Regions from separate parts of the Mediterraneibacter torques genome, predicted to be linked through region 3. Evidence: riboswitches for the same ligand, from Rfam matches in the RefSeq annotation. Region 3 holds a riboswitch; each other region holds the start of a gene.

Region 1 (4,230 bases), 190 kb from region 3:
TCATCGCTTCAAATGGCTCTTTTACATCATCACCAAATTCTTTCCATAAGGCGATTCCATAGTTCTCCAGTTCAAAAAATTCTGTCAGATATGTCAATCGTTCCATATCCCCCAATGTCATTCTTTTTTCACCTGACAATAATGCTCGATCTCTTTTGCCACATAGATTTAAAAATTTTCTCTTTTCCATCTCCACATCCATTATACTTTTACCTCTTCCTGTTAAAAATAATTCCTTATTACGAAACATTATAAAATTTAAATTCTTTAGAATCAATATATATGTTTCTGTATTACGAAACTTTTTATTTTATAAGGGGAGTTCATCATTATGCAAAAGATTAGACCAGATATGGATATTGGTAAAAATATCCAAGCAATTCGATATAAAAACAATATGACTCAAGACCAAGTAGTTGCAAAATTAAATCTTATGGGTATCTCCATCACCAAAAGTACCTATGCCAAACTGGAAACAAATCGCATGAACATTAAGGCATCTGAATTAGTTGCACTTGCAAAACTCTTTCATACCGATATCAATGCTTTCTTTTCCGGCTTGCTATAGTTCGACATTCCCCGACTCCCTGTGTATATAATAGCATATTAAAAATAAGAACCAGTCTATATTCTTATCGGATATAAACCAGTTCTTTTTTCTTATCAAATAATATAAAAGTGACAGGGAATTCAGATTCTTATCTTCTGTCACTCATGTAATTATTATTCTATTTTAAATTTAATGAATTTACCCATTCTTGAATTTCTTTTTCAATGTTATTTTCTATATAAACGTCATACACATTTTTCCACATTATCTGTGTATACTGTTATTTTCAACCCCATAATTATAACTTGGTACACGCTATACACTACTATAAACTGTACTCCATTTTAGGATTCCCGCAGCTGTCGATGCCCCGGCTCCTGCCCCGATTATAACACAGTCTGTATTTCTTATATTCTTTGCTGCCCTGTCAATCTGGTCTTCATATGCATCCTTTTGGAATACATAATCCCTTGCCGGAGTACTACATAAAAAGTTTCTCCAGTCAGCATACCCTTTTCTGATTTTCTTAAAAATCATAATGAACCTCTTTTCTCAATACACTGCTTCGGACAAATTTCTGCACATCTTCCGCAATGCAGACAATGATTCTGGTTGATAGTAACCGGAACTGAAGATATATCAATGCATTTTTGCGGACATACAGAGTAACACAGTTTGCATCCAATACATTCTTTTCCAATAAAATACCCTGTCTGAACTGCCTCGGTTTTTCCAATTGTTATAGTATCCCTCACAATATTTGATGGATTGCTGATATCAAAATACTCTCCCTGTGCCTCATACAGCCGAAACACTTCGATTGCGTCTTTCGTATCTCCCGGATAGATTTTCTTCATATATGGATTTTTTTCAAACATAATATCAAGATTCTTTTTTCCGATGTTCTTTATTTTTCCACGCAGAGACACCGCAATTTTGTCTTTTGTTGCGGATATTGCCACATACTGCTGCTCCATTAACTGGTCATAAAATGTTTTTCCCGTTGCTGTAAGGAAATACACACCTTCTTCATCATAGTACATCATATCTATGATTCTTGTCTGAGGATGTCCATCTGAACCTATCGTTGCAACTGTTGTTGAATGAATTTCATCCACCAGAAGTTCAAGATAATCCATTTTTGTCATTTCAAAGTCTCTCCTTTCAGTATCGGTGTAAGTTTTTTATATATCATCATGGTAATTGCTCCAATTACCAAGCCTTTTAAGATATTAAACGGCAATGCATTGAATAGAACAACGTCCAGCTTAGTCTTAATAAATGGCAGAAATTCGCCAAATGATGCAATCAGCTGCTCCAGAGGCATAAATGTTTCAAACAGTGAAAGTAGAATAAAATAATTTGCAATCGCTGCCGCTATTCCCATAACCACACTTGAAATAACACATGCCCACCTCGCCATTTTCTTAGTCTTTTTGTATTTGTATATAAAACCGGCAGCCAGTACATAGGATGCCCCCATTAGGAAATTGGCAAGTTCACCAATTCCTCCTGTTGATGTTGACAGAAGCTGTAATATATTTTTTATCAATTCTATCATCACTCCTGTAACCGGTCCAAACGCAAACGTCCCAATCAGTGCAGGTAAATCTGACAGATCCATTCGTGCAAATGATGGACTCAAAGGAACCGGAAACTCTAAAAATGCCAACACATATGATATAGCTGCCAGTAGAGCTGTCATTGTTATCGTTCTTGTAGAAACTAAATTTTTTCTTGTTTTAATAGTTGCTGTATTGTTACTCATAAATCTCCTTTTTGTGAGATATGCCTGAATTTAAAACAGCCCGCAGGACGGGATTCCCTGCGGGACTTGTTTTATCATATCTTCTCTCATCCGGACTTTACCGTCGGTTATGGAATTGCACCATATCAGCTTTTGCTCGCAGACTATACTGCCGGTCAGGAATTACACCTTGCCCCGAAGACTGTAATTTTTTCTGTTAATTATCTTTAAAATTCATAAGGTGGATTTCCAGAGAAATCTGCGATTAAACCATGCGGATTTTCAAGATAGAATACCTCAAAAATAGGATTATCTGCTGTCTGATACTGTCCCTTAACGATAGGATTGTTCATGCATCCTTCCTTTACACTCTTGTTGTCCTCAAATACTGCTTTGCCATGAAGGCGAATCCATGCGTATTCAGGGGAAGATACTGATACTTCTACTTCAGGATTTGCTAACATATCCTTGTAAACATCCTTTGTGTTGTTAGTACAGAACCAAAGCTTTCCGTCCTGCTCAAAACAGAACATGAATGGACGGCATTTTGCCTTTCCATCTCTTCCGACGGTTGCTAAATACTGAACCGGGTTTTTCTGTAAAAATTCTACTACTTTCTGCATTTTAAATTACCTCCTTGATATGTTGTAACAATGATTATTACATCTTGTAGCTATACAATATCATTCGTTTAATGTAATGTCAATAGTTACATCAAGCTTTTTGTAACTTTTTTTGTTACAACTCCTTTTGAAGATTTTACATTGATTATGAAAAACAAAAAGGCTCCGGAAATTGTGATGGTATAATCACTCATCCGAAGCCTTCTGTAGGCTACTCTTCCTCTGTATACACTGCAATATCTTTTTTCACATCAGCAAGTGTCATTTCTGAAAGTTTTTCCTCCATTGCCTTCTGTACTTCTAACAGTCTCTTATCAAGAACATGGTGAATATTCTTTCCTACCGGACATTTCTGATTGGGATTCTCATGAAAATGAAACAGTTCTTCATCTGGTGCACATTCCACTGCTTTATACACATCAAGGAATGTAATCTGCTCCAATGGTCTGGTAATTGTCACACCGCCTGTCCCTCTTGCAACTTCAATAAGACCAGCAGCCTTTAATTGTTGCAATATTTTACGAACAATCACCGGATTAGTTCCAATGCTTGCTGCCATAAAATCACTAGTCATCTTCTGATCTGAAAATGTATCTATACAGGCAAACATATGGATTGCCATTGTAAATCTGCTTGAAATCTGCATTATAAACACCTCTCTTTGACAGTAATCATATCAAAAAACAGATGTAATTTCAATGGTTACATTGTTGTTGAAAACTTAATATAAATACAATCAATAGTCTGCTTTAGAAAAAAACAATTTTATGGTCTATCGACATCTCGCCAAATGGAATTTACCTAACGCAGCGATGCCCCGAACGCCCTTAGTTCTTCTCTCTTTTTCTCGCTCTTGTTTTCAGACCCATGTGCTGTAAACACACCCATGTTTTCAAGTCCAAGATAATCCAGAAACTATTGTTAATACATACATCATGGGAAATCTGGTCATACGCTCTTTGAATAAAGGTTGTGTTTGTAACCACAAGCGGCTTCGCACCGTTTTTTGCAGCACCAGATGCCATGGCAACCGCCTGTTCTTCCGCAATCCCTACATCCACATACTGCAATCCAAGCTCCTTTCGCTGTTCCTGATTTAAGCCTGCACTGCCCGGCATAGCAGGAGTAATCACAAGAAGCTCAGAATCACTTTTTGCTTTTCGCATAATATACTCAGCAGTGATAGATGTATAATCTTCTCCATCGCCAAAAGAGATTGTTGGTTTGCCTGTTTCACGGTCAAATGGCATACACCAATGCCATCCCTCTTTGTCTTTTTCAGCAATCTCATATCCCTTTCCTTTTTGTGT
Region 2 (4,230 bases), 120 kb from region 3:
GAATCTATGCCAGTGAGCATTACCCGCAAATTTTATATGATAAAAAAGCATTGGAATTGAAAAAGAAGCTACCTTCAGACTTGATTAAACAGAATATGCAGAGCCAGTATACCCTTTTGGCCTCTGCTTCCCGGTCTGCTAATATGGATCGGATTATTCGGACTTTTCTGGAACGCAGACCGGACGGTGTGATTGTCCAGTTGGGCTGTGGTCTGGAGACAACCTATCACCGATGTGATAACGGAAAGACACACTGGTATGCCATGGATCTGCCTCATGTAATCGAATACCGGCGGGGACTTCTTCCCGAACCAGAGAGGGAATTATATATTTCCGGGGATGCCTTTGCAAAGGATTGGATCAAAAAAGTTCGCAATGATGTACTTGATGCTCCTATTCTCGTTACTGCAGGCGGGTTATTTCATTATTTTGAGGAACATAAGGTCATTGCCCTTCTGCGTATGATTGGGCAATTTGGAAATATGGAAGTTGTTTTTGATACGGTGAACAAAAGAGGAATGACCATGATGAAGAAAAAATATATGAAACAGGTCGGCCATGCCGATGCACAAATGTTTTTTTATGTGGATTCAGCGGAAGAACTGGCAGCAAAGATCGGGGGTAATGTGAAGGTGATTGCGGAGGAACCATACTATCGTTACATCCCTAAAAATGGCTTAAAGCTATCCACAAAGGTCAGTATGACAGTTTCTGATCAATTCAAGATGGTAAAGATGATACATCTAAAACTATAGTGGATATACAATATCAGAGAGATAGAACTTTATCATTTTTTCGGACGCACTGATGAAACACCATCAAAAGCCGCCTTCTATCACCAGCGTGCAAAATTAAAAGATAATGCACTATGGGAACTTTTGCAAATCTTTAACCAGAAGCTTCAACCAACTCTATACAGAAACCGTTATCGTTTGGTTGCTTGTGACGGTTCTGTTGCTGATGAAGTTGATCCGGAACTTCTGGCAAAAGTATTGGCTAATCCAGAGATGTGGGCATTGCTCAATTCACTGGCGAAAACGATGAAGTAATGAAAAATAGTGAAAAAATAGTGTGATTTTAGTGAAAAAACAATTCATAAAACGATATAATATATGGATAAAATGAGGATATTTATTGTGTATATGGATATTCTATCTCCATCAGTAAACTAAGTAAAATAAAAATTCTGCTTTACAAATAACAGATAAAGTATTAAAATAAACAAAAAGATATCTTCAGGGCAGGGTGAGATTCCCTACCGGCGGTAAAGCCCGCGAGCCGAGAGGCATGATCCGGTGAGATTCCGGGGCCGACAGTACAGTCTGGATGGAAGAAGATGATAGTACAGTTGATTTTTTGTATGAATGAATGTAGTATCAGAGCTCTGAGATGGTGATCCATTTCAGAGCTTTTTATATAGGAAAATCAGACATTCATTTATCAATCATATGTAACAGATCAATTCCACCCTGCAGATATTTCTGCAGGCTTTTTTTGTATCTGGTACATCGTTTTCGAAATAACTATACCATTCACTTGTCTGTGAATCCGATTGCACATGTTTAAAAGCCTCGGCGTAGCCCAGGCAAAGAACAGGAATAAGAAAGAAGGAATAGAAATGACGGATCAGGAATATATGCTTCGGGCTATTCAACTGGCCAAAAAAGGAGAAGGCTGGACGAATCCCAATCCTATGGTAGGGGCAGTGATCGTAAAAGACGGAAAGATCATCGGGGAAGGCTATCATAAAAAGTATGGAGAACTTCACGCGGAACGTAATGCAATTGCTTCTCTTACAGAATCAGCAGAAGGTGCGGTGATTTATGTCACGTTGGAGCCTTGCTGTCATCATGGTAAAACACCTCCATGTACGGAAGCGATCATTGAACAGAAGATCAGAAAAGTGGTGATCGGTTCCAGAGATCCGAATCCGAAAGTGGCAGGAAAAGGTGTACAGATGTTAAGGGAAGCCGGTGTAACAGTAGTTGAAGATTTTATGAGAGAAGAATGTGATCAGCTGAACCCGGTGTTTTTCCATTATATTACTACGAAGACTCCTTATGTGGTAATGAAGTATGCCATGACACTGGATGGGAAGATCGCAACGAAAACAGGAGCATCAAAATGGATCACCGGAGAATCTGCACGAAAAGAAGTACAGCATATGCGGCATCAGTACATGGGAATCATGGCTGGTATTGGAACTGTGCTTGCAGATGATCCGATGTTAAACGTCCGGGTAGAAGGCTGGAAAAGTCCTGTCAGGATTGTGTGTGACAGTAAGCTCAGGATCCCGCCGGGCAGTCAGATTGTAAAAAGTGCGGAAAAGTACCGGACGATCGTGGCTTATGCAGAACAGAAAAATGCAAAAGAGAAAATAAAAATATTACATACCATGGGAGTTGAAACCATTTACTGTCCCGACGAAAAGAATCAGATAGACCTTAAGAAGCTGATGGCAGATCTTGGAAACAGAGGCATTGACAGCATCCTCCTGGAGGGAGGAGGTACGTTAAATGACAGTGCACTGCGAGTTGGAATTGTAAAGGAAGTACAGGCTTTTGTGGCACCAAAGCTGTTTGGCGGTGTGGCTGGGAAGACACCGGTAGAGGGTATTGGAGTTGAACTGCCGTCTGAAGCAGTGGAACTGAAATATACAGATATCTGCCAGATCGGTGAGGATATCCGGATAAAATGTCAGGTGTGTGATAAAAAACAGGAGGAATCATGTTTACAGGAATCGTAGAAGAGAAAGGAAAAGTCCGTTATATACAGCTGACAGGGGAATCAGGGATCCTGGCAGTGAAAGCCCGGAAAGTCCTGGAAGGGACAAGGATCGGTGACAGTATCGCTGTGAATGGTGTGTGTCTGACAGTTACGTCGATTCAGCCGGACGGATTTACTGCCGATGTGATGGCAGAGACGATCAGAAGAAGCAGTCTTGGCAGCTGCAAGGCCGGAAGCCAGGTAAACCTGGAACGTGCAATGGCTGCAGACGGCAGGTTCGGGGGACACATAGTAAGCGGCCATATTGATGGGACTGGCGTGATACGTTCCATGCTCCGGGAAGAAAATGCCATCTGGGTATCAATTGAGACATCGCCACAGATTTTGCATCTGATTGTGGAAAAAGGATCCGTCTGTATTGATGGGATCAGCCTGACAGTTGCAAGGGTTGATGAAGCTGGTTTTCAGGTGTCGGTCATTCCACATACAGGAGAAGAAACCACTCTTTTGGAAAAGGTGCCGGGGGATCTGGTTAATCTGGAAAATGATGTGATCGGAAAATACGTAGAAAAACTGCTTGGCATCAGAAAAAACGAAGAAGAGAAAAAAGAATCCGGAATTACGATGGAGTTTCTTGAAGAATTCGGGTTTTAGAACAGGAGGATATACACTATGTCACAAAATTATCAGTACAACACAATTGAAGAAGCACTTAGGGATCTTAAGGAAGGAAAAATAGTTCTGGTCACAGATGATCCGGACAGAGAAAATGAGGGAGATCTGATATGTGCGGCAGAGTTTGCGACCAGAGAAAATATTAATTTCATGGCGACCTATGCAAAGGGTCTTATCTGTACACCGATGAGTGCAGAAATTGCGGTGAGATTGAACTTTCCGCCGATGGTTGCGGAGAATACGGACAATCACAGTACAGCATTTACCGTGGCAGTAGATCACGCAGATACAACCACAGGTATCTCTGCGGAAGAGCGCTCCTATACTATCATGAAGTGTGTGGATGATCAGTCAAAACCGGAGGATTTCAGAAGACCGGGACATGTGTTTCCGCTTATTTCCAGAAAAGGCGGGGTTTTGGTACGAAATGGCCATACAGAGGCAACAACAGATCTTATGAGACTTGCCGGACTGAAAGAATGCGGCGTGTGCTGTGAAGTTATGAAAGAAGATGGAACTATGATGCGTACATCACAGCTATGGGAAATGGCAAAAGAGCATAACCTTACATTTATTACGATCCGTGATCTGCAGGATTATATAAGAATACATGAAAAGCATGTAAAGGAGGAAGCCGTTGCAAACCTCCCAACGCAGTACGGTGATTTTAAAATGTATGGTTATATCAATGATATTACAGGAGAGCATCATCTGGCACTGGTAAAAGGTGATCTGGGAGATGGTGAGGATGTGCTTTGCCGGGTACATTCGGAGTGTCTGACAGGGGATGCATTCGGATCGCTCAGATGTGACTGTGGCCTGCAGCTG
Region 3 (4,230 bases):
AACTGTAAAATGCGAAAGCCGAATTTTTTTCCCATTTTCATGCAATGTTTTACAAGCATTTCCCCGATATGAAGTCCCCGCATATCTTTTCGGACAGCATAACTTGCATTACATATGTGACCGCATCTTCCGATATTATTCGGATGCAAAATGTACATTCCGACAATTTCTTTTTTCTCTTCGTCATAAGCGATCCCCGTAAATGTCTGCTCTTTAAAAAACAGATCTCCTGTCGACTCTGTAAGAGTCTCTTTCTGTGGAAATGCGATCCCTTCTTTTACAACTTCGTTCCAGATGGCAATCGTTTCTTTTACATCCTCTTCCGCATACTGTCTGATCTTAATATCCACACTATTTCCTTCTTTCGTATCTATGATTTAATGAAAAAAATGATCCCCGATCTGGATTCCCCAGTTTCCGTTTCCGAAGGAAAGGCAATCGCCAATCGGATTACTTCCCGCAAGAGCGTCTGCCGCTGCCTGCATCGCTGTCTCTGTATAGCCTCCCGACGAAAGAACCGAATCAAGCCACCCTGTCATCGCCGGTCCGAACTGCCCAGACTGATAGATCACTTCACTGATCGTATTCGGATAAGAACCGCTTCTCACACGATTCATTACAACTGCTCCGACTGCAACCTGACCTTCATATGGCTGATTTCCCGCTTCGCAATAGATAAGAGCGGCAAGAAGTTCCTGCTCCCCTGCCATAACATTCGCCGCTTCCAACTGTGTCGCTTCCAAAGCCGCTGCCTGTGCTGCTTGTTCTTCGGCAATTCTTGCTTCTTCTGCGGCTCTTTCTTCCTCTGCCCGAATCATTTCTTCAATACGGACAGCCTCTGTTTTCCATACGTCTCCTGCCGTTTGAACGCTTTGCGAAACCTGTTTCGTTCCTTTGATCATACTAATCGTACCGTCCACAACTGAATCCCCGATCTGAACGGCTATTTCACCTCCCGCATAACGGAGATCTCCGGCGGTATTCATCTTTGTCCCGGGACTTGTAAATCCCGAAAGCAGCATAACACTTGACACTGTAAGATGCAGCGCCACAATCATTCTTTTTTTATTATAATTCATATACTCCTCCTCGTAAACATTTGCAATATCTTCACAATATATTTTTAATAATCCCCTTTTAAAATATATGTGTTGTTTTCATATTTATTACAGATATTACAAAAATGTTACGACTGGGATTGTACTACAAAGAAAAGAAGTTGTCAACTTTTTTCTTTCTCATTTTTTGCTGCATCTTTTTCTGCCGCAAAAAAACAGTCCTATCCGCATCTTTTCAAAACAAAGATACAGATAAGACTTTCATCTACTTGATCATTTACGCAAAAACATTGCGATCCGCTTATACAAAAGAAATGTAACCGCCCCGTTTATTCCCGCTTTTATCACATTGAAGCCGATAATAAACGGCATTAATTTCCATACGACATCTTTTGATACTCCCATAAACATCGGAGTAATCAATAAATTTGCCCCGACCATAACAACTGCCATTGCAGCCATTCCCGCCGTCAATCCAAAAACAGCCGTTGCCTTTGTCTTTTTTCTGTTGTAGATCATTCCAGATACGAGGACAAGAACACCCGTAGCGATCATATGCATCAATATCCCATACAGTCCGCTCCCCGCACTCACTGTCAGTCCCTGAACAACCGCCGTCACAACTGTCAAAACAAGCCCAGCCTCCGGTCCGAAGGCAAATGTTCCGATCAGAATAGAAATATCCGCCGGATCATACTCTAAAAACGGCACTGCCGGAAAAATCGGAAAATGAACAAGATATACCATCGCTACCGATATGGCTACCATCACTCCCATTTTTACCATTTTCACTGTTTTCTTCTTACTCATCACCATTTTTACCGTTCCTGTTTCCTCTTCCATTTTTTCTTCTCCTTTTTTTCGTTTCTGCAATTTTATAAATAAACATCCACCCGCCTAGCGGGTGGTTTTTCATTTTCGGGCATAGCCCTAATATTACTAGCCACGCACAAGTGCGTCTTTTATTGGCCTGCCAGCCACGCGCAGGATTACTTGCTACCCGTAAACGGGTCTCGCGGATCGAATAGACTAATCTGATCCATTTCCTTATCTTGTTTTAGCTGGTTGGCTATGTAACTTTTTATTGCTGCCGTGTTCTTCCCTACTGTATCAACATAGTATCCCTTACACCAAAACTCGCGGTTTCGGTATGCAAATTTCATATTTCCGAATCTCTGAAATATCATTAGGCTACTCTTTCCTTTTAAGTATCCCATGAATCCCGAAACGCTCATTTTGGGCGGGATACTCAGAAGTAAATGAATATGATCCGGACATACTTCTCCTTCGATGATTTCAACACCTTTCCATTGGCACAGTGTTCGGATTATTTCACGAATTGCTTCTTTCTTTTCGTTATAAAATACTTTCCTTCGATATTTAGGTGCAAACACTACATGATATTTGCAATTCCATTTTGTATGTGCTAAGCTTTTTACGTCTGTATTTTGTTCTGACATTATACGGTCCTCCTAATGTGTTTTTATTTACGTAACTGGCAGGTCACGTTTTTATTATACACATTAGGAGTTTTTATTTCTGAATACACCGCTAAAGCTTTCACGGAACCACGCGACTATCGCGTGGTTTTCTTGATACAAAAAATCCCGAACATATATCATGTTCGGGATAAACTGCACCTGTGTAACTTACCGCCCTTTCCTGAGCAATAAGCGGCACTATCTTCTCTCATCCAGACTATACTGTCGGTATCGGAATTCTTTCTGTTTAAGAAAGTCACCGATTCCACCGCATCGCTGCGGGTCGCGGACTATACCGCCGGTTGGGACTTGCACCCTACCCCGAAGATCGTATTCCATTTACTCTATTCATTATAAATCTATAGTTCTCTATTTTCAAGGACTTTGTTTTCTTTTTAACCTCTATTTTCACATTTTCACAAGCACAAATCCTCCAAAAAAACAAATTTTCTTATGGGTAGTCACTTTTTTAATTTACTTTATCATCTTTTTATTTCTTTTATCACTTTTTCATGTATATAAATATTGTAATAATATCATTTTTCTTTCTGATGCCTTGATTTCTCCGTCAAAGATTCCTCTTTATCCGTTTTTTTCATATTTGGTTCAAATTTTTTCATATTTGGTTCAAAAGTTCCTCACATTTTTTACACATTTTCTGTGTATACTAAAAGTGTTCTCAGATGAGAACACTTTTTCATAAACTTTTTCCCCCATGAGCCGCAGAAATGTGGCTCATCCTTTTTATATCGTTCTTTATGACATCACTCTTCCGCGCATCTTTCCCCAAAGGCGAACCTGAACATAATCATATGCCTTATCATAGATAAGTATTCCTATCTGTCCGGCTATCATAACACCGACAAGAATCGGGGTCGATACTGCTTTTGCAAATAACATTTCTCTGAAAATAACAACGATCGGGATATATACAAGATTAAAGATTCCGTATTTAAAAAGAAGAAACGCCGTCCTGCTCTTTTCTTCCCGCACATGCCGCACGATCCATCTCCATGCAGCTTCTCTCCCCCATATGTATAATCCCATCGCCGCAAATGTAAACACATAAAACTTATTCGGCGCTGTAATAAATCCAAGTATCACTCCTGCCGCATAAAATGCCGCTCCTATCCTAAGTCCGAACTCCCGGATAATGATCCCGACAAAAAAAGATGCCGCCGCCAGCAGAAATAATGTGCTCGTCTCGATCACACTGCCCAACACCATAAAGATCACAGTCAGCGCAAGAAGAAGTCCGCTAAACGCCATTGTTTTTGCCTTTACATGCATGAACACAAGTCGCCTCCCATACATTCGCACAACGAATCCGCAACAAACAGATCACAACACATATTGCCTGTACCGCACGGTGTAGTACCGCTGCTGTATCCATTGCCATAAGAGCTGTTCTGATAACGGCTGCTCGCATAATTCAACTGATTCAAAAGCTGTCTGTACTGCATATTGTTCGGCTCCATATTCACAGCCTGAGCCGCATGGTCTCTTGCCAGAACATTATTGCCAAGTCCCGCATTCGCACAGCTGCTTAAATAATACCAGATTGCAGATCGTTCGTTAATCTGATCAAGCGTGTTGAGCGCTTCGCGAAATCTTCTGCTGTTAATATAATTCACAGCCGCCTGAAGCCTCGGATCCTGCTGTGCGTTCTGATAATTACCGCCCGCACCATA

The links. A riboswitch is a leader RNA that binds a small molecule or an ion and turns the genes downstream of it on or off. The one in region 3 is predicted to bind FMN.
Region 1: linked by a shared signal. The riboswitch ahead of ACH9UM_RS09355 (ECF transporter S component) and the one ahead of tnpA (IS200/IS605 family transposase) in region 3 are both predicted to bind FMN.
Region 2: linked by a shared signal. The riboswitch ahead of ribD (bifunctional diaminohydroxyphosphoribosylaminopyrimidine deaminase/5-amino-6-(5-phosphoribosylamino)uracil reductase RibD) and the one ahead of tnpA (IS200/IS605 family transposase) in region 3 are both predicted to bind FMN.

What each region holds. Positions count from the first base shown of each region.
Region 1 is NZ_CP172594.1:1,982,996-1,987,225, forward strand. Features, by position in the region: gene ACH9UM_RS09335 (hypothetical protein) at 1-121, opposite strand, end outside; gene ACH9UM_RS09340 (helix-turn-helix domain-containing protein) at 332-568, shown strand; gene ACH9UM_RS09345 (hypothetical protein) at 866-1,087, opposite strand; gene ACH9UM_RS09350 (4Fe-4S binding protein) at 1,084-1,698, opposite strand; gene ACH9UM_RS09355 (ECF transporter S component) at 1,695-2,318, opposite strand; FMN riboswitch at 2,393-2,504, opposite strand; gene ACH9UM_RS09360 (pyridoxamine 5'-phosphate oxidase family protein) at 2,525-2,920, opposite strand; gene ACH9UM_RS09365 (Rrf2 family transcriptional regulator) at 3,132-3,566, opposite strand; partial or broken gene ACH9UM_RS09370 (1-deoxy-D-xylulose-5-phosphate synthase) at 3,820-4,230, opposite strand, start outside.
Region 2 is NZ_CP172594.1:2,055,775-2,060,004, reverse strand. Features, by position in the region: gene ACH9UM_RS09765 (class I SAM-dependent methyltransferase) at 1-755, shown strand, start outside; FMN riboswitch at 1,228-1,342, shown strand; gene ribD (bifunctional diaminohydroxyphosphoribosylaminopyrimidine deaminase/5-amino-6-(5-phosphoribosylamino)uracil reductase RibD) at 1,619-2,746, shown strand; gene ribE (riboflavin synthase) at 2,728-3,381, shown strand; gene ACH9UM_RS09750 (bifunctional 3,4-dihydroxy-2-butanone-4-phosphate synthase/GTP cyclohydrolase II) at 3,400-4,230, shown strand, end outside.
Region 3 is NZ_CP172594.1:2,173,551-2,177,780, forward strand. Features, by position in the region: gene ACH9UM_RS10270 (GNAT family N-acetyltransferase) at 1-350, opposite strand, end outside; gene ACH9UM_RS10275 (cell wall hydrolase) at 378-1,079, opposite strand; gene ACH9UM_RS10280 (ECF transporter S component) at 1,332-1,901, opposite strand; gene tnpA (IS200/IS605 family transposase) at 2,048-2,518, opposite strand; FMN riboswitch at 2,736-2,872, opposite strand; gene ACH9UM_RS10290 (hypothetical protein) at 3,296-3,829, opposite strand; gene ACH9UM_RS10295 (J domain-containing protein) at 3,820-4,230, opposite strand, start outside.